Linked DNA regions of Bacillus pumilus. The protein of the gene in region 2 binds, or shares a complex with, the protein of the main gene of each other region. Links are inferred from orthologs where the notes say so. Each region holds a gene or a part of one and is shown on either strand. Other genes may lie near its edges. The genes, in order: GKC25_RS10095 and smc.

Region 1 (6,330 bases), 530 kb from region 2 along the record:
AGTGAGAAATACAAATGAAAAGAAAGGGAGGATCACATGTTTACGGGGATAATTGAAGAAGTTGGCACCGTACAGTCATTAAGTAAAAAGTCAGCAGATGCCATGGAAATTGTCATAAAGTGCAGCCGTGTGCTAGAAGATGTTCACCTCGGAGACAGTATTGCGATCAATGGTGTATGTCTTACAGTCACAAGCTTTACAAAAGTACAGTTCGCAGCAGATGTGATGCCAGAGACGGTCAAAGCGACATCACTGGATCAGCTGACATCAGGCAGTCCAGTGAATTTAGAGCGGGCCATGTCCTCGAATGGACGATTCGGCGGCCATTTTGTCTCAGGTCATGTTGACGGGACGGCAGTCATTACCCGAATAGAAAAGAAAAGTAATGCCATTTACTATGATTTAGAGATGGACAAGACCCTCACAGATATGCTCACGCAAAAGGGTTCGATCGCAATAGATGGTGTCAGCTTAACCATTTTCGATTTGCAAGATTCACACGTCACAGTCTCTATTATTCCTCATACACTTGAAGGAACTATTTTCCTGACTAAATCTATGGGAGAGATCGTGAATATAGAGTGTGACATGATCGGCAAATACATTTATCGCTTTTTAACAAAAGAACAAGGCGATAAGCAGCCATCCCGATTGACCCCATCATTTTTAAAAGAGCACGGATTCTAGGAGGCGATTGTATGTATCATTCAGTAGAAGAAGCAGTAAATGCTCTTAAGCAAGGAGAAATCATTATCGTAGTGGATGATGAAGACAGAGAAAACGAAGGAGATTTTGTGGCACTTGCTGAGCATGCCACGCCTGAAGCCATTAACTTCATGGCTTTACATGGAAGAGGCCTCATTTGTACACCGGTCCATACGTCGATCGCCAAACACCTGAACCTGCATCCAATGGTAGAACAAAATACAGATGCACACCATACAGCATTTACAGTGAGCATTGATCATGTGACAACGACGACTGGTATTAGTGCTTTTGAGCGCTCTGCGACCATGCTTGCCATGTTAAATAAAGACGCAACACCAGAAGAATTTGCCCGCCCAGGTCATGTGTTCCCGCTCATTGCAAAAGAGGGCGGTGTACTAGAAAGACCAGGTCATACAGAGGCGGCGGTAGATCTTGCGAAACTGGCAGGTTCAGAGCCAGCGGGTGTCATATGTGAAATTATGAATGTAGATGGCACAATGGCGCGCGTCCCTGAACTAAAAGAGATCCAAAAACAGCACGGTTTAAAGATGCTGACAATCGAAGCATTGCAGACCTATTTAAACAATAACGAAACAGCAACTATCGAAACAAAATAAAAATCACAAAAAAGGATGATCCACATATGAATACAATACAAGGGCATGTAGTAGCAGAAGGACTAAAATTTGCAATCGTCGTCGCGAGATTTAATGACTTTATTACAAGTAAACTGCTTGACGGAGCAGAAGATACATTGCTCAGACACGGAGCAAACGGTGACGATATTGATGTCGTGTGGGTACCGGGTGCTTTTGAAATTCCGTACATGGCAAAAAAACTAGCTGAAACAAAGAAATACGATGCCGTCATTACACTAGGAACCGTAATCCGGGGCGCAACAACTCACTACGATTATGTTTGTAATGAAGCCGCTAAAGGAATTGCTCAAAGTGCCATGTCAACAGGGGTACCGATTATCTTTGGTGTACTAACAACAGAATCCATTGAACAAGCCATCGAAAGAGCCGGCACAAAAGCTGGAAATAAAGGCAGCGAATCGGCTGCAGCTGCCATTGAAATGGCGAATCTCAATCGAACCTTTCGTTAATTTAGTGAAAAAGAGTTTAAAAACGGTATAAAAATGTTTATAATGTGTGATGAGCAAATGATTCGTGAGACATTTGCTGGACATTAGGATAATTTGAATATTGAGGGGTATATATGTTAATTCGTTATAAGAGGTCTTTTGAAAAAATTGCCATGGGGCTACTCTCCTTCATGCCGGGTGAGAAAGACGTCAAACAGCTTCAGCAGACGATGAAGTCATATGAAATGGATGAAAATCGGCAGCTGTTCCTTTGGAAAGATGGCGAGGATATCGTAGGTGCCATTGGTGTGTTGAAAACAGACGACCAAGTACAAATCGAGCATATTAGTGTGAATCCATCCCATCGAGATCAAGGAATCGGCAAGGAAATGGTTTTAGCCGTGGAAGAGGTATTCAAAACCAAAACACTCATTCCAAATGAATTAACGCAAGGCTTCTTTCATAAGTGTCACAGCGAAACAAATTAAATATCACACATGTAAAAGCAGAGGCTACAGTCCTCTGCTTTTTTTACGTTCGATCTGCTTTTTTCGTTCAAGCAATACATCTGTCCGGTCACGCAGTCTATGTTTTTCGATCAAAAATGTGTGGGATAAGTTGCTCTCCTGTCCAAAGGTCAGTCCTTCTTTTTGAGCCATTTCTTGGCATAAAGAAAGAAGCGCTTGATCTTTGATCGGGAGCAACACACTTTCGTAGGGCATGTCTTCATTCATTTTCTTCTTTAGCGTTCTCAGAAGTATGAGAAACGCCTCATCATCTAGACCGAGGTTCGCTAATACGGGCCGGTTTGCTTCCAGCAAGTGGAGGCTGTTTGAAATGAGCCGTTTTGCCCCTTTTCCATTTCCCCGTCTTTGATGATACAAAGCAACGGCAAGCTGAATGAAACCAACCCAATATTCTTTGCGCTGCTCAGGCGGGTCTTCCTTCCAATATTCCTCAAGAATTTCATGACACTCAAAATAATCTCTTGTCGTATGAAATTCATGTAAAAAAGCCACGTACGCTTCAGGATACACAGTGGTCATCTCCTTTTCCACTCTCAGTCTAACATATTGAAAAGAAAAGAAGAAAGAGCGCCCTTCGTGAAAGGACGCTCTGTTTCTTTAATAAACCCAAGCCGCGCCAACGATGATCAGCAAGATGAAAAGCACGACAATAAGCGCGAAACCTCCGCCAAAGTTATAGCCATCTCCCATAATGATACGGCCTCCTTTTTCATCAGTTCTGTTTACAATGGTATTCTATGTATAAATGCCCTGAGTGGTATGGGCGAAACCACTGTTTTTCTTGTTTTGCCTAGGACATCATGGTCGAAATTATATTGGACGAGAGCTTTATCCTGTCTTATACTAAAGGTTAGCCGGTGAAACGGTACTTAGAAGACAGTAGAAATGGTGAGAAAAAAATGCTGGAATATCAGGTGAAAATAGATTCGTTTGAAGGTCCTTTGGACTTACTTTTACATTTAATCAACCGGTTGGAAATCGATATTTATGATATTCCCGTTGCTAAAATTACGGAGCAGTATTTATTATATGTCCACACAATGAGGGAGCTTGAACTTGATGTGGCAAGTGAATATTTGGTGATGGCTGCAACCCTCCTGAGTATTAAAAGCAGAATGCTCCTTCCCAAACAAGAGGAAGAGCTATTTGATGAAGACCTGCTCGAAGAGGAAGAGGACCCTCGAGAAGAGCTGATTGGCAAATTGATTGAATACCGCAAGTATAAAAATGCAGCACAAGAACTAAAGGAACGCGAGGAAGAAAGGCAAAATGCCTTTACAAAACCTCCGAGTGATTTAAGCGAATTTGCAAAAGAATCGGAAGTGAAGGACACAAACTTACATGTCACGGTGTATGATATGTTAGGTGCGTTCCAAAAGGTATTGAACCGAAAAAAAATAACGAAACCAGCACCATCTAAGATTACAAGACAAGAAATCCCGATTGAAGACAAAATGAATGAGATTATGAACCATTTAAGAAAAACGAAAAAGCGGACCAATTTCATGACTCTATTTCAACATGATCAAAAGGAGCACCTTGTCGTGACGTTTCTTGCTGTTCTTGAATTGATGAAAAGTCATCAAATCATGTTAGAGCAGGAAGGAAACTTTGAAGACATTTATATAATAGGGAGTGAAACGATTCATGACGCTTGATATCGTGAATTGGAAAGCCATCATAGAAGCGCTGCTTTATGCAGCAGGTGACGAAGGCTTAACAAAAAAACAGCTCATGTCTGTTCTTGAAGTAGAAGAGGCAGCGTTACTCGACATGATGTCTGCCGTAAAGGAAGAATATCAAAAACAAGAACGAGGAATTGAGCTCATTGAATATGCAGATTCTTATATGCTGCTGACGAAAAAAGAATACAGCATTTATTTGAAAAAATTAGTCGAGACCCCATCCAAAGGTTTGTCACAGGCAGCGCTTGAAGTACTCGCAATCGTTTCTTATAAACAGCCGATCACACGCAGTGAGGTAGAAGAAATTAGAGGAGTCAAATCAGAGCGGGTGCTTCATAGTTTAGTAGCCAAAGCGCTGCTCTGTGAAGTTGGACGTGCCGAGGGCCCTGGGCGAGCAATTCTTTATGGGACAACACCTACTTTTTTAGAGCAGTTTGGCTTAAAGGCATTGGATGAATTACCGCCGCTGCCAGAGAATGTGGAAGCAGATGGTGTACAAGAAGAGGCTGATCTATTTTTTGAAAACTTCAATCAAACATTCGAAGAGATAAAATAGTTCAAAAGAATGAAAAATGTATGATAAAATATAAAAAAGATTTTAGGTCTAACATCTATTGATGTCAGATAAAATGGTAATAAAGCCATGAGGGGAAGGTAAACACGAAACAAATGGCACATATGAATGTAAAGGCTCAAGTTGATCAAGCAGGCGTCTTTTTATCAAAGGTTGCAACTGAAATGAATGGTTTTCTGAATGAAGCTACCTTATCAAGCATGAAACGATTAAACCCTGAAGCGGAAGCCTATTATTGTGACATATTGAATACATTACGGAAGCTTGCAGTGTACAGCGAGGATGCAGCGGCAGTTTGCAGGAAAATCAGCCAGCAGCAGACATTCCCGCAGCAAGCCGCGCAGCAAACGCTTCACCGTATTTATCATCAATGTATTGAAGAGTTTTTCACGCCGAAAAAGGATACATGGTATGAAGACAGCCGTTCCGCGTATACAGGAAAGGGCAGCATTGTTTTCCACCATGAAGTATCCGCTGATATGAAACGATTATTTTCTTCATTAGAAAACGATTTTTTAGCGATGAGAGAAGAGCTAGAATATACGACATCTCATCAGCAAATGAAAATGGTATAGCAAGAGGAAAAAGTGTCTCTACATATAGAGACGCTTTTTTTTATGGACGAGGCATCATAACTTTTTCAGGCGCGCATACACTTGTACAAAACGGACAAGGACGTGAATGAACATGCCCTATTTAAAAATTGGAACAGCAGTCCTTCTTCTATTTACACTCTTACTGCCTTTTTCCTCACATGCCAAAGCAGACATATCATTATCTGTGAGTGCAAGAAGCGCCATTTTAATAGATGGACAGTCAGGCAGAGTCCTATTTGGAAAGGACGAGCATGAAAAAAGGAGAATCGCCAGTATTACGAAAATTATGACGGCGGTATTAGCCATTGAATCAGGAAAAATGAAAGACACCGTCAAGGTATCAAAACGCGCGATTCAAGCAGAGGGCTCATCGCTCTATTTAAAAGAAGGGCAGAAGGTGAGCTTAGAAGACTTGACGTACGGGCTTATGCTGCGTTCTGGAAATGATGCAGCTGTTGCCATTGCAGAGCATGTGGGCGGCAGCTTAGAAGGATTTATTTTTATGATGAATCAAAAAGCGTCTGAACTAGGAATGGAGAATACAAATTTTCAAAATCCGCATGGACTCGATGATCATAAACATCATTATTCATCAGCCTATGACATGGCCATCTTAACAAAATACGCCATGGAGCATAAACAATATCAAAAAATTGCGGGCACGACTTTCTATAAAGCGAAAACGATGGAAGGCTATTGGAAAAATAAAAACAAGCTCCTCACTGGTTTATATCAATATTCAACTGGGGGGAAAACGGGATATACGAAGCTTGCAAAACGCACACTTGTCTCTACAGCTGCAAAAGGGGATGCGGCGCTGATCGCTGTGACCATTAATGCCCCAGATGACTGGAAGGATCATATCTCTATGTTTGAATATGCATTTGATCACTATAAAACGTACGTACTTGCTGAAAAAGGAAGACTCGCTTCGTTAAAAGGAACCTTTTACGAAAAAAAAGCATTTATCAAGCGTGATGTGGACTATTTTTTAAATGAAGATGAGAAAAAGCTAGTGGAAATTGAAACGGAAATGCTTACCCCTCAAAAGAAGTGGGAAAAAAACGCCGAAGCCATCCCGGATGTTGTAGGGAAAATGACATTTTTATTAGATGGCCAGGTGATCGAGCAAGTGCCGATTTTTTATGAAAAT
Region 2 (14,740 bases):
CTTAAGCGAATTCGGAGATTCACTTCTTGTGGTGTCTGATGAAACGCTGGCGAAAGTTCATATTCATGCAGAGCAGCCTGGAGATGTCTTATCCTATGCACAGCGCTACGGCAGCCTGATCAATATGAAAATTGAAAATATGAGAGAGCAGCATAGCTCGATTGTGAATGAAGAAAGAGAACACGCGCCCGCTGCACCAGAGGCACCTGCTGCTGAAAAACAGCGCTTTGGAGTCGTCAGTGTCGCAATGGGAGAAGGAATTGCTGACTTGTTTAAAAGTATCGGAGCTTCCGTCGTCATTGAAGGCGGACAGACGATGAACCCGAGCACAGAAGACATTGTCACAGCAATTGAAAGCGTACATGCCGAAACCGTCTTTATCTTACCTAATAATTCTAATATTGTCATGGCAGCGAAACAGGCGGCAACTGTCTCAAGCCGTGAGGTCGTTGTCATTCCGACGAAGACCGTTCCCCAAGGAATGTCGGCACTTCTTTCTCTAAATGAAGCAGCTTCAAATGAAGACAACGAAGCAGCAATGCTAGAAGCGATTGACCACGTGAAAAGCGGCCAAATTACCTTTGCAGTGAGAGATACCCAAATTGATGGAATCGACATTGCCAAAGGCGATTATATGGGTCTCTTTAACGGGAAAATTACCTTAACCTCGAAAAATCAATTAGATGCAGCAAAAGAGCTTTTGACCAAAATGGTGACAGAAGATGATGAGATTGTCACGATCATTAAAGGGGAAGATGCATCATCTGAAGAGATGGATGCGTTAGAAGCCTTTATTGAAGAAACATTTGAAGATGTAGAAGTTGAAGTCCACGATGGAAAACAGCCGCTTTATTCATATATTTTGGCTGTTGAATAACGAAAGAAGGGCAAATAAAGCCCTTCTTCTTCTTTTGCAATTTTTTACTAGTGATTCAACGGTGAAATGAGTTGCGGGAAACGAATGAATCCATTAGTCTAAAGAAAGAACCAAACCAATATGTGAGTGGTTATGAGAGGGGAAGACCTATGAAATTTAGAAGTGTGTTTGATATTATTGGACCCGTCATGATTGGTCCATCAAGTTCGCACACAGCGGGTGCGGCTCGTATAGGGAGAGTGGCTCGCAGCTTATTTGGAAGAGAACCGAAACAAATTGTCGTTTCATTTTATGGCTCTTTTAAAGATACGTATAAAGGACACGGTACAGATGTCGCCATTATCGGCGGTGTTCTTGATTTTGATACATTTGATGAACGCATCAAAACAGCGATTGATATTGCAAAAAGCAAAGAGATCGACATTGAATTTAAAGAAGAAGATGCGGTGCCAGCGCATCCGAATACAGCAAAAGTAGAGATATCAGATGCAAATGGAAAGCTTGAATTAATCGGGATTTCCATCGGCGGTGGTAAAATTGAAATCACTGAACTGAATGGCTTTGAGCTCAGGCTTTCAGGAAATCATCCTGCCATTCTTGTGGTTCATAACGATCGCTACGGCACGATTGCAGCAGTGGCCAATGTGTTAGCGAAATTCGCCATCAACATCGGTCATATGGAAGTGGCACGTAAAGATGTCGGGCAAGAGGCTCTGATGACCATCGAAGTGGATCAAAATATTGACCCAGCTGTCCTATCAGAGCTTGAAACGCTGCCAAACATTATTCAAGTCACACAAATTGCAGAGTAACAACAAGGAGGTTATGAATGATGTTTAAAAACGTCAAAGAACTCGTGCAGCTAACAGAAGAACGGAATACCTCCATTTCAGAAATAATGATCGCGCAAGAAATGGAAGTGACAGGGAAGTCACGTGAAGATATTTTCTCCCAGATGTACCGCAACCTAGAAGTGATGGAACAGGCCGTAGAAAACGGGCTGAAAGGTGTGAAATCATTATCAGGTTTAACAGGCGGAGATGCGGTCAAACTTCAAGCATATATCGCATCAGGCAAAACGCTGTCTGGACATACAATATTAGATGCTGTCAGTAAGGCAGTGGCAACGAATGAAGTCAATGCCGCAATGGGGACGATTTGTGCAACGCCTACAGCAGGCTCAGCAGGTGTTGTGCCGGGTACGTTATTTGCAGTAAAAGAAACATTAAAGCCAACTAAGGAACAAATGGTCAGATTCCTATTCACCTCTGGCGCATTTGGCTTTGTTGTGGCCAATAATGCGAGCATCTCTGGTGCAGCAGGCGGCTGTCAGGCAGAGGTAGGTTCAGCATCAGGTATGGCGGCAGCAGCCATTGTCGAAATGGCAGGCGGTACACCTCAGCAATCTGCTGAAGCGATGGCGATTACACTGAAAAATATGCTTGGACTTGTTTGTGACCCAGTAGCTGGACTTGTCGAGGTACCGTGCGTAAAACGAAACGCAATGGGTGCATCAAATGCGATGATCGCAGCAGATATGGCACTTGCCGGCATCACAAGCCGTATTCCATGTGATGAAGTCATTGATGCGATGTATAAAATCGGTCAAACCATGCCAACGGCACTTCGTGAAACAGCACAAGGCGGACTTGCTGCAACACCGACAGCAAGAGAGCTTGAAAAGAAGATTTTCGGAGGTGTGACCTCATCTCGTGATACAGAAACTGCAAGATAACGTCTCTGTCCTCAAAGGGATTGGAGAAGAAACCGAAAAAACACTCAATGAACTTGGAATCTATACAGTAGCCGATTTGCTTGGCTACTTTCCTTATCGATATGACGACTATGAGCTTCGTAATTTAGAAGAAGTTAAGCATGATGAACGTGTCACAGTTGAAGGGAAAGTGCACAGTGAGCCCGTCCTCACCTATTATGGAAAAAAACGAAGCAGGCTGACATTCAGGCTGCTTGTCGGGCGTTTTCTCATCACAGCGATTTGCTTCAATCGCCCTTATTTAAAACGAAGCCTTGTTTTAGGTGATACAGTATCCGTCACTGGGAAATGGGATAAAAACCGTCAATCCATCATGGTGCAGGAATTTAAAAAAGGGACGCACGAGCAAGATGGCAGTATAGAGCCTGTTTATTCAGTAAAAGAAAATGTAACCGTGAAGATGATGAGACGCTTTGTGAAACAGGCCCTGTCACTTTATGTAGACAAAGCCGAAGATCCACTGCCAAAGCAGCTTGCCTTTGCCTATAAACTCATGTCCTATCAGGAAGCGTTAAAAGCCATTCACCTGCCAGAAACAAGAGACTCGCTCAAGCAAGCAAGACGCCGCTTTGTGTACGAAGAATTTCTCATCTTTCAATTGAAGATGCAGGCAATCAGAAAGAAAGAGCGAGAAAAAACATCAGGCATCCAGCATCCGTTTTCCAAAGAGGCTGTTTTTGAGTTTGTTCACAGCCTGCCATTTCCGCTGACGAAGGCACAATCAAGAGTGCTTGATGAAATTATGTCTGATATGGCATCCCCGTACCGGATGAACCGTCTGCTCCAAGGAGATGTTGGCTCAGGGAAAACAGCTGTTGCAGCCATTGCGCTTTATGCCGCTCATTTATCCGGCTATCAAGGTGCATTGATGGTCCCAACAGAGATTTTGGCAGAACAGCATGCAGATTCACTTTACCAGCTGTTTGAAAAATGGGGACTGAATATCGCCCTTCTGACAAGCTCTGTGAAAGGAAAGCGCCGCAGAGAATTGCTGGAACGTCTAAAAGAGGGCGAGATTGATATATTAGTCGGTACGCATGCGCTCATTCAAGACGAAGTCGAATTTCAGCAGCTCGGTCTTGTTATCACAGATGAGCAGCACCGATTTGGCGTAGAACAGCGAAAAAAACTAAGAAGTAAAGGACAGGATCCAGATGTCTTGTTTATGACTGCCACACCTATTCCGCGAACACTTGCGATCACTGTTTTTGGAGAAATGGACGTATCCGTCATTGATGAATTACCAGCCGGCAGAAAACAGATCGAAACGTATTGGGTCAAGCATGACATGCTTGAGAGGATTCTTGCATTTGTGGATAAAGAGCTGAGAAAAGGAAGACAGGCGTATATTATTTGTCCGCTCATAGAAGAATCAGACAAGCTGGATGTGCAAAACGCGATCGATGTCCACAGTATGCTGACAGAGGCTTACCGCGGTAAGTGGTCGATCGGCTTAATGCACGGGAAACTGGCGAGTGATGAAAAAGATCAGGTGATGAGAGACTTTACAGCAAATGAAGTTCAAATTCTCGTTTCAACCACAGTCGTTGAAGTCGGGGTCAACGTACCGAATGCGACTATCATGGTCATTTATGATGCAGACCGCTTCGGACTGTCTCAGCTTCATCAGCTCAGAGGCCGGGTTGGACGCGGAGAGCATCAATCATTTTGTGTTTTAATGGCGGATCCAAAATCAGAAACGGGGAAAGAGCGGATGCGGATCATGTCCGAAACAACCGACGGTTTTGAGCTGTCAGAAAAGGACTTAGAACTAAGAGGACCCGGCGATTTCTTCGGTAAAAAACAAAGCGGAATGCCTGAATTTAAAGTAGCAGATATGGTTCATGACTACAGAGCGCTGGAAACCGCTAGAAAAGATGCGGCAGAACTTGTGCAATCAGACGCATTTTGGACAGATCCCGAATACAAAGAACTTCGGCAAACGCTGGTAGACAGCGGGGTGCTGGGCGGAGATAAATTAAGCTGATCAAGCGCTGGAGGAATTTTCTTGTCTTTTTGAAACAAGGATTGATTTATCATCTATGAGATTATATACTACTATTAGTACCTAGTCATAAATGTACGGATGGTGTCTGCATATGAAACTAAATAAAAAAGAACGTCAAAAGCTTCTCCAGCAAACGATCAGCTCGACTCCGTTCATTACTGATGAAGAATTGGCAAGTAAATTCGGTGTAAGCATTCAAACGGTTCGTCTTGATCGTTTGGAACTGTCGATTCCTGAATTACGCGAAAGAATTAAGCATGTGGCCGAAAAGACATTAGAGGATGAAGTGAAGTCACTTCCGCTGGATGAAGTGATTGGAGAAATGATTGATGTAGAGCTTGATGACCAAGCCATTTCCATTTTAGAAGTGAGAAAAGAGCATGTATTTAGCCGAAATCAAATTGCCAGGGGACATCATCTCTTCGCCCAGGCAAATTCGCTGGCAGTAGCCGTCATTGACGATGAACTGGCGCTGACAGCAAAAGCGAATATTAGATTTACAAGGCAGGTTAAACAAGGCGAACGAGTCGTCTCGAAAGCTAAAGTAGCCTCACATGATAAAGAAAAAGGCAGAACTGTAGTTGAAGTAAACAGCTATGTCGGTGAGGAAGTTGTCTTCTCAGGTGACTTCGTCATGTATCGCTCAAAACAAAAGTAAAAGGTGGCACGTAATATGAGAATTGCAGTCGATGCAATGGGGGGAGACCATGCCCCTAAAGCCATTATTGACGGTGTGCAAAAAAGCTTAACGGCATTTTCAGATATCGAGATTACACTTGTCGGCGATGAAAACAAAATCAAACCATACATAACAAATAAGGAGCGCATCACGATTTTAGATGCAAAAGAAGTCATTGAACCGACAGATGAACCAGTGCGTGCAGTTAGACGTAAAAAGGATTCATCTATGGTGAAAATGGCGCAGGAAGTATCCGAGGGACGTGCAGATGCCTGCATCTCAGCAGGAAATACTGGAGCTCTCATGACAGCAGGACTGTTTATTGTAGGAAGAATTGATGGCATAGACAGACCGGCACTTGCTCCAACACTGCCAACACTTGATGGCAGCGGGTTTTTATTACTGGATGTCGGCGCAAACGTTGATGCGAAACCAGAACACCTAATGCAATATGCCATGATGGGATCAATCTACGCAGAGCGTGTCTTTCCAAAGAGCAATCCGCGCGTTGGATTGTTAAATGTAGGAACAGAAGATAAAAAAGGCAACGATCTCACGAAAAAAACCTTTGAATTATTAAAAGCATCAGACTTGAATTTCGTAGGGAATGTGGAGTCTCGTGATTTACTAGAAGGTGTTGCTGATGTTGTTGTCACAGATGGTTTCACAGGAAATATCGCCCTGAAAACGATTGAAGGCACAGCCCTTTCTGTATTTAAAATGCTGAAAGAAACATTAACATCCAGCTTCACAGCAAAAATAGCAGCTGGCATGATGAAGCCGAAATTGATGCAGATGAAGTCTAAAATGGATTACTCCGAATATGGCGGGGCCGCTTTATTTGGTTTAAAGGCACCTGTCATTAAAGCACACGGCTCCTCTGATGAAAACGCCATTTTTCATGCAATTCGTCAGGCACGTGATATCGTAGAAAAAGACGTTTCAGCCATCATTCATCAAGAAGTCCAAAAAGAAACCACGAACGAGTCTTAATGGAGGTAAAGCAGCATGACTAAAATTGCATTTTTATTCCCTGGCCAAGGCTCTCAAAAAATTGGCATGGGAAAAGATTTATTTGACCAAGAAGCAGTATCTAAAGCTGTATTTGAAGAAGCAGACAAGACCCTCGGTTTTGACTTATCTTCGATGATTTTTGAAGGAGATGCAGAAGAATTGACGCTCACTTATAATGCGCAGCCAGCTCTTTTAACGACAAGTATCGCCATCTTAAAGAAATTTGAAGAGAGCGGAATCAAAGCAGATTACGCAGCAGGACATAGCCTTGGTGAATATACGGCCCTCGTTGCAGCAGGCGCACTTTCGTTTCAAGATGCTGTCTATGCAGTAAGAAAGCGCGGCGAATTAATGAACGAAGCTGTTCCAGCAGGAGAAGGCGCCATGGCAGCGATTCTTGGCTTAGATCAAGCGGCGCTTCTAGAATTGACAAAAGAAGTGACAGAGAGCGGTCACCTTGTAGAACTCGCTAACCTAAACTGTCCTGGTCAAATCGTCATCTCTGGTACAGCAAAAGGTGTAGAACTAGCTTCAGAGAAAGCGAAAGAAAAAGGCGCAAAACGTGCGATTGCCCTTGAAGTGAGCGGACCTTTCCATTCTGCCTTAATGAAACCAGCCGCTGAAAAATTCACAGATGTTCTGTCAAAGCTAAACATTTCGGATGCCAAAACACCAGTGATCTCAAATGTAACAGCAGACATCGTCACATCTCGTGATGCTATTGAGACAAAGCTCATTGAACAATTGTATTCTCCTGTTCGATTTGAAGAAAGTGTGGAACGCCTCATTGATTTAGGCGTGACAACGTTTATTGAAATTGGTCCGGGCAAAGTACTTTCAGGCCTTGTGAAAAAGGTCAATCGCCGCCTGACAACCATTTCTGTTTCAGATCAGGAAACAATTGAAGCAGCTATTCAAACATTGAAGGAGGATTCTTGATGCTTACAAATAAAACAGCCGTTGTAACAGGTGCATCACGCGGGATTGGCCGTTCCATCGCGATCGATTTAGCGAAGAATGGTGCAAATGTTGTCGTCAACTATTCTGGAAACGAAGCAAAAGCAAATGAAGTCGTAGACGAAATCAAAGCACTTGGCCAGCAGGCATTTGCCGTTAAAGCTGATGTTTCAAATGCTGAAGAAGTACAAGCGCTCATGAAACAAGCGATTGACACATTTGGTTCAATTGACATTCTTGTCAATAATGCAGGGATCACAAAGGACAACCTGCTCATGAGAATGAAAGAAAATGAATGGGATGACGTCATTAACATAAACTTAAAAGGGGTCTTTAACTGTACAAAAGCCGTGACACGTCAAATGATGAAACAGCGCAGCGGAAGAATCATCAACTTGGCTTCAGTAGTTGGCGTATGTGGAAACCCTGGACAAGCAAACTACGTTGCAGCAAAAGCTGGTGTCATCGGATTAACGAAAACAACAGCAAAAGAGCTGGCAACCCGTCATATTACAGTCAATGCAGTAGCACCAGGCTTTATTTCGACAGATATGACAGACAAGCTTGATGAGAATGTGCAGTCTGAAATGCTCAAACAAATCCCGCTTGCACGCTTTGGTGCACCTGAAGATATTAGCAACGTCGTTGTCTTTTTAGCTTCAGAAGGAGCAGGTTATATTACAGGCCAAACCATCCAAGTAGATGGCGGAATGGTTATGTCCTAAGAAATATCAAAATTTCATTAGGTTTTCTCTAGTTTTTTAAAAACGAATCAACTATAATACTTTGAGGGGAGGTGAAAGGCAATGGCAGACGTATTAGAGCGTGTATCAAAAATTATTGTAGACCGCCTTGGCGTTGATGAGGCTGACGTGAAAATGGAAGCTTCATTTAAAGAAGATTTAGGCGCTGATTCCCTTGATGTAGTTGAGCTAGTTATGGAACTTGAAGATGAGTTCGATATGGAAATTTCTGACGAAGATGCTGAAAAAATTGCAACAGTCGGTGACGCTGTGAACTACATAAATAGCCAGCAATAAGCGTAACAAAGTCCCGTCTATTTTCATGACGGGACTTTGAAAATTTATGTTAGTTTCAACACATTCAGCTGATCAATTGTCAGCCTTTTTCAGATGCTAAGGAGCAATGTTTCCTTGCATGTAGAAAGAGAGACTCCATATAATCAGTATCCTTAAAGGCGATTAAGCCTACCTGGAGGTTGCTATGCCAAAACACTATAAAGACAAACAGAAACAGAGCAAAAAACTAGAGCAATTTAGAGAGTTCCAGCAGCGCATTTCTGTACACTTTCAAAATGAAAAACTTCTATATCAAGCCTTTACGCATTCCTCTTATGTGAATGAACACCGGAAAAAGCCATACGAGGATAATGAAAGACTTGAATTTCTAGGAGATGCTGTTTTAGAATTGACGATCTCTCAATTCTTATTTGCGAAATATCCCGCGATGAGCGAGGGAGATTTAACGAAACTAAGAGCGGCAATCGTATGTGAACCGTCACTTGTGTCTCTGGCACATGAGCTGTCCTTCGGTGACCTTGTTCTTTTAGGAAAAGGCGAAGAAATGACAGGCGGGAGAAAACGACCAGCACTCTTAGCGGACGTATTCGAGGCGTTTATCGGCGCACTTTATTTAGATCAGGGGCTGGTGCCAGTGGAACGATTCCTAGAAGCCTATGTCTATCCGAAAATTAACGATGGAGCGTTCTCGCATGTCATGGACTTTAAAAGCCAGCTGCAAGAATTCGTTCAGCGCGATGGAAAAGGTGTACTGGAATACCACATCCTTCATGAAAAAGGACCAGCACATAACCGGGAATTTGAAGCAAATGTATCCCTGCGCGGAGAAGTGCTCGGAATTGGAAATGGCCGCTCTAAAAAAGAAGCAGAACAGCATGCTGCACAGGAAGCACTTGCTAAATTGCAGAAACATCATATGAACCAATAAAATCCCCCTCGTCATTCAGGGGGATTTCACTCTGTTTTCCATCATCTTTTTTCACTTCATATGGTAAGATGATAGTACTTTAAATACATAAGGAGGATCACTCTCATGTTCCTCAAACGTTTAGACGTGATAGGATTCAAATCTTTTGCACAGCGAGTGACCGTGGACTTTGTCAAAGGGGTCACAGCTGTTGTTGGACCAAACGGAAGCGGCAAAAGTAATATTACCGATGCCATCCGCTGGGTACTTGGAGAACAATCAGCGAAAAGCCTCCGCGGAGGAAAAATGGAAGACATCATTTTTGCAGGAAGCGACTCAAGAAAAAGAGTCAATCTAGCAGAGGTGACTTTAACATTAGATAACGAAGATCACTTTTTACCGATCGATTTTCACGAAGTCAGTGTGACAAGAAGAGTCTATCGTTCAGGAGAAAGTGAATTTCTCATAAACAATCAATCTGTCCGCTTGAAGGATATTATTGACCTTTTCATGGATTCAGGTCTTGGAAAGGAAGCTTTTTCAATCATCAGCCAAGGAAAGGTAGAGGAAATTCTATCAAGCAAGGCAGAAGAGAGGAGAAGCATCTTTGAAGAAGCGGCTGGTGTTTTGAAATATAAAACAAGAAAGAAAAAAGCCGAGAATAAACTGTTTGAAACGCAGGACAACTTAAACCGAGTAGAAGATATTCTGCATGAACTAGAAGATCAAGTAGAACCATTAAGAATGCAGGCATCTATTGCAAAGGACTATTTGCAAAAAAAAGAAGAGCTTGAAAATGTCGAAATTGCCTTAACTGTCCATGACATCGAAGCACTTCATGAAAAATGGACAACACTTGGTGAAGCTGTCGAGCGCTTCAAACAAGATGAAATGAAGCAGTCCACAGATATTCAAGCAAAAGAAGCCAAAATTGAAGAGTCAAGAGACCGCATTCAAGCGCTTGACGAATCAATTAATGATCTGCAAGAAGTTCTTCTTTTCACAAGTGAGGAATTAGAAAAGCTTGAAGGAAAAAAAGAAGTATTAAAAGAACGGAAAAAAAATGCAGCTGCAAACCAAGGACAGCTAGAAGAAACGCTCATTCGCTTAACTGAAAAGCAGACGCAGTTAACCGAAAAGATTCAGCAGCAGAAAATCACGCGGGACAGCCTTCAAAAAGAAGTGCAACAGCTAAAAGATGAAGTGAAAACAAAGCAGCATCAACTGTCGCTCCATAGTGAAGATGTGGAAGGTCAAATTGAACAGCTAAAAAGCGATTATTTTGATCTGCTTAATGAACAGGCTACCATCCGCAATGAACGTAAATTACTAGAAGAACAGCAGCGCCAAGCGGCCATGCAGCTGGAGCGGCTCACGCAAAACAACCAAAAACACATCGAAGAACGTGTGTCTGTCAAAGAAAAGAAAATAGAAGCTGAGCAGCAGCTTTCCGCACTTGAAGAAGACATACTGGGTCAGGTCAAGCGCTTTAGGGAAGCGGAACAAAAGCTTGAGCAAATGAAACGTCAATACGAGAAAAAAGAAACGGCTCTTTACCAAGCCTATCAATATGTGCAGCAGGCAAGATCGAAAAAAGAGATGCTAGAATCCATGCAGGAAGACTTTTCAGGCTTTTTCCAAGGAGTGAAAGAGGTCTTAAAGGCAAAAGATCGTGTAGGCGGTATTCACGGTGCCATTGCAGAGCTGATTCAAACAGATCAGCAGCATGAGACAGCGATTGAAATCGCGCTAGGCGCAGCAACGCAGCACGTAGTCACAGAAAATGAAGCAGCTGCGAGACAAGCAATTGCATACTTAAAGCAGCACTCCTTTGGACGTGCGACCTTCCTGCCAATGAATGTGATCAAAGAACGAACCATTCAGCATAGGGACGTCCAAACAGCTGAGCAGCATGCTGCATTTATCGGTGTAGCAAGTCACCTTGTTTCCTTTGATGAAAAGTATCAAAAAGTCATACAGAACTTGCTTGGAACGGTACTTATCGTTAGAGACTTAAAAGGCGCCAATGAACTGGCAAAAATGCTTGGTCATCGTTATCGCATCGTGACCCTTGATGGAGATGTCGTGAACCCCGGCGGTTCAATGACCGGTGGCGGTGTAAAGAAAAAGAACAACTCCCTTCTTTCAAGAAACCGGGAGATCGAAACATTAACAAAGCAGCTCGTTGAAATGGAAGAAAAAACAACGATCCTTGAAAAAGAAACAAAAGAAACGAAGCAATTGATTGCAGTAAACGAAAGCCAATTAAACGAACTGCGTCAACGCGGAGAAACCCTTCGAGAAAAGCAGCAAGAGCTCAAAGGGAAGCTATACGAACTGCAAGTAGCCGAAAAAAATATTAATGCTCACCTTGAACTCTATGATCAAGAAAAAGAAGAATTGCAGCAGCGTTCTACTGAACTTACAGATAAGGACAAAACGCAGGCAGCCCTTGAAGTTTCAATAGGGGAGAAACTGACCACGCTTGATCAAGAGATCAATACATTAACAAAGCGTAAGCAGACTCAAAGCTCAACGAAAGAAACCATTTCTGCCGAATTAACCGAGCTGAAAATCTCGCTTGCCAAAAAAGAGCAGTCCTTAGCGAATGAACAAGAAAAGCTTTCGAGCTTAATGGCCGAATTAGAAGAGGCTGAACAAACGCTGATGGAAACAAAAGAAGACCTGTCACTCTTAACAAGTGAAATGACGTCTAGCTCAAGCGGAGCAGAACAGCTGGAAGAAGCGGCGAAAGAGAAACTGGAAAACAAAAACAAAACAACCGCACTTATTTCAGAGCGTCGTAAACAGCGCCTGGCTCTTTCTGAAACGTTAGAATTTGCTGAACGTGAATTGAAAGAACAAAAGCGTCTTTACAAGCAGCTCACCACAAGCTTAAAAGATGAAGAGATTAAGCTTGGCCGTATGGAAGTTGAGCTCGACAACCTCATCGCTTATTTGAACGAAGAGTATGCCCTTTCGTTTGAAGGGGCAAAAGAGATGTATCATCTGACGTTATCACCAGATGAAGCAAGAAAACGAGTGAAGCTGATCAAATTAGCCATTGAAGAGCTAGGAACAGTGAACTTAGGCAGCATTGATGAGTATGAACGAGTAAATGAACGATATCTCTTTTTAACAGAACAGCGAAACGATCTGACAGAAGCGAAAAATACATTATTCCAAGTCATCGAAGAAATGGATCAAGAGATGACAAAGCGCTTCTCTGAAACATTCTCGCAAATCCGCGGGCATTTTGAATTAGTTTTCCAAGCATTATTTGGCGGCGGAAGAGCAGATCTTAAGCTGACAGATCCAAACGATTTATTAAACTCTGGCGTTGATATTGTCGCGCAGCCGCCAGGGAAAAAGCTGCAAAACTTAAGCCTGCTTTCAGGCGGAGAGAGAGCATTAACAGCGATTGCTTTACTATTCTCTATTTTAAAAGTCAGACCTGTTCCATTCTGCGTGTTAGATGAGGTAGAAGCGGCGCTTGATGAAGCAAATGTTTTCCGCTTTGCGCAATATTTAAAGAAATACAGCCAGGAAACACAGTTCATTGTCATTACGCACCGTAAAGGAACAATGGAAGAAGCAGATGTGCTCTACGGCGTTACGATGCAGGAGTCAGGCGTTTCAAAGCTTGTATCCGTCAAACTAGAAGAAACGAAAGAGCTTGTCCAGTAATTAAAGGAGGTTTTTGAACCAAATGAGCTTTTTTAAGAAATTAAAAGAAAAATTTACGCAGCAAACTGATTCAGTATCAGAAAAGTTTAAAGATGGACTTGAAAAAACGAGAAACTCCTTTCAAGGAAGAGTAAACGAACTAATTTCACGCTACCGTAAAGTCGATGAAGACTTTTTTGAAGAATTAGAAGAGGTTCTGATTGGCGCTGATGTCGGTTTCACAACGGTGATGGAACTGATTGATGAGCTGAAAAAAGAAGTGAAATTAAGAAACATTCAAGACCCAAGTGAAGTACAATCGGTCATCTCTGAAAAACTGGTTGAAATCTACAATAGCGGAGAGGAACAAATCTCTGCGCTGAACATCGAAGACGGCCGATTAAATATCATTTTATTTGTAGGTGTCAATGGCGTTGGGAAAACAACGACTATCGGCAAACTTGCGAATAAGCTGAAAAATGAAGGGAAATCCGTCATTTTAGCAGCAGGTGATACGTTCCGTGCCGGTGCAATTGAGCAGCTTGAAGTATGGGGAGAGCGTTCAGGTGTCCCTGTTGTCAAACAGACGGCTGGCTCTGACCCAGCAGCGGTGATCTATGATGCCGTTCAATCAGCAAAAGCGAAAAATGCAGATGTACTCATCTGTGATACAGCAGGACGACTGCAAAACAAAGTCAACTTGATGAAAGAGCTGGAGAAGGTCAAGAGAGTCATTGAACGTGAGGTTCCAGATGCACCTCATGAAGTACTGCTCGCTCTTGATGCAACAACCGGTCAAAATGCGATGGCACAAGCGAAGGAATTTTCTAAAGCGACGAATGTGACAGGAATTGCTTTAACAAAGCTTGACGGTACTGCAAAAGGCGGAATTGTCCTTGCAATTCGCAATGAGCTGAACATCCCCGTGAAGCTTGTCGGTTTAGGTGAAAAGGTAGACGATCTGCAAGAGTTCGATGCAGAATCGTATGTGTATGGATTATTCTCAGACGTCATTGATCAAGAGGACTAACAAAAATGCCGGCAAAAACTGCTGGCATTTTTATTTATACACCGCTTCATGAAGTGACAAGATAAAAACTTGACACACAGTAGAGAACCGTGTAAACTTAGTTGATGTAAAGGGAATGAACTTAACAAAGGGGAGAGAGCCCATGACGCTTGAAAAAACAACGAGAATGAACTACTTGTTTGACTTCTATCAATCGTTGTTAACCGCAAAGCAAAAGAGCTACATGTCGCTTTACTACCTAGACGATTTTTCCCTCGGTGAAATTGCGGATGAATATGAAGTATCAAGACAGGCTGTTTATGATAATATTAAACGGACTGAAGCGATGCTTGAACAATATGAAGAAAAGCTGCTCTTGTTTAAGAAATTTAAAGAGCGTAAAGAACTTCTCAAAAAAATGAGAGAGCTTGTAGCAGATTCCGCTCAGACGGAAGAAGCAGAAGCTTTAATTGAATCGCTTGAGAAATTAGATTAGGAGGCGGCACAGTATGGCATTTGAAGGATTAGCCGACCGACTGCAGCAGACGATTTCAAAAATCCGCGGCAAAGGAAAAGTGTCAGAGCAAGATGTAAAAGAAATGATGCGCGAGGTACGCCTTGCCCTTCTTGAAGCTGACGTCAATTTTAAAGTAGTCAAAGACTTTGTGAAAAAAGTAAGCGAGCGGGCAGTTGGACAAGAGGTGATGAAAAGCCTTACCCCTGGACAACAGGTCATTAAAGTTGTAAAAGAAGAACTCACTGAATTAATGGGTGGGGAAGAGAGTAAAATCGCTGTAGCGAAAAAATCT

Evidence for each region.
Region 1: the proteins of smc (region 2) and GKC25_RS10095 are in contact, whole or in part, in a crystal structure (PDB 3ZGX), measured with the Bacillus subtilis proteins. The link is inferred for Bacillus pumilus from one-to-one orthologs.

What each region holds. Positions count from the first base shown.
Region 1 is NZ_CP046128.1:2,020,021-2,026,350, reverse strand. What follows is about bases 2,285-5,100. They hold GKC25_RS10095 (segregation/condensation protein A), read left to right. Parts: upstream 2,285-3,221; coding sequence 3,222-3,980; downstream 3,981-5,100. Other genes in these bases: GKC25_RS10085 (YpuI family protein), read left to right, coding at 4,677-5,100; scpB (SMC-Scp complex subunit ScpB), read left to right, coding at 3,970-4,563; GKC25_RS10100 (YjcZ family sporulation protein), read right to left, coding at 2,920-3,012; GKC25_RS10105 (DUF309 domain-containing protein), read right to left, coding at 2,308-2,832. In the rest of the region: ribE (riboflavin synthase), read left to right, coding at 37-687; ribH (6,7-dimethyl-8-ribityllumazine synthase), read left to right, coding at 1,352-1,816; GKC25_RS10110 (GNAT family N-acetyltransferase), read left to right, coding at 1,930-2,283; more of GKC25_RS10085, read left to right, coding at 5,101-5,156; GKC25_RS10080 (D-alanyl-D-alanine carboxypeptidase family protein), read left to right, coding at 5,269-6,330. UniProt on the Bacillus subtilis protein: Participates in chromosomal partition during cell division. May act via the formation of a condensin-like complex containing Smc and ScpB that pull DNA away from mid-cell into both cell halves.
Region 2 is NZ_CP046128.1:1,485,157-1,499,896, forward strand. What follows is about bases 9,023-13,143. They hold smc (chromosome segregation protein SMC), read left to right. Parts: upstream 9,023-9,382; coding sequence 9,383-12,943; downstream 12,944-13,143. Other genes in these bases: rnc (ribonuclease III), read left to right, coding at 9,023-9,277; ftsY (signal recognition particle-docking protein FtsY), read left to right, coding at 12,966-13,143. Outside these bases: GKC25_RS07350 (DAK2 domain-containing protein), read left to right, coding at 1-877; sdaAB (L-serine ammonia-lyase, iron-sulfur-dependent subunit beta), read left to right, coding at 1,027-1,689; sdaAA (L-serine ammonia-lyase, iron-sulfur-dependent, subunit alpha), read left to right, coding at 1,710-2,612; ATP-dependent DNA helicase RecG, read left to right, coding at 2,590-4,638; transcription factor FapR, read left to right, coding at 4,751-5,317; phosphate acyltransferase PlsX, read left to right, coding at 5,333-6,331; fabD (ACP S-malonyltransferase), read left to right, coding at 6,347-7,291; fabG (3-oxoacyl-[acyl-carrier-protein] reductase), read left to right, coding at 7,291-8,034; acpP (acyl carrier protein), read left to right, coding at 8,116-8,349; more of rnc, read left to right, coding at 8,534-9,022; more of ftsY, read left to right, coding at 13,144-13,952; GKC25_RS07410 (putative DNA-binding protein), read left to right, coding at 14,095-14,427; ffh (signal recognition particle protein), read left to right, coding at 14,441-14,740. UniProt on the Bacillus subtilis protein: Required for chromosome condensation and partitioning.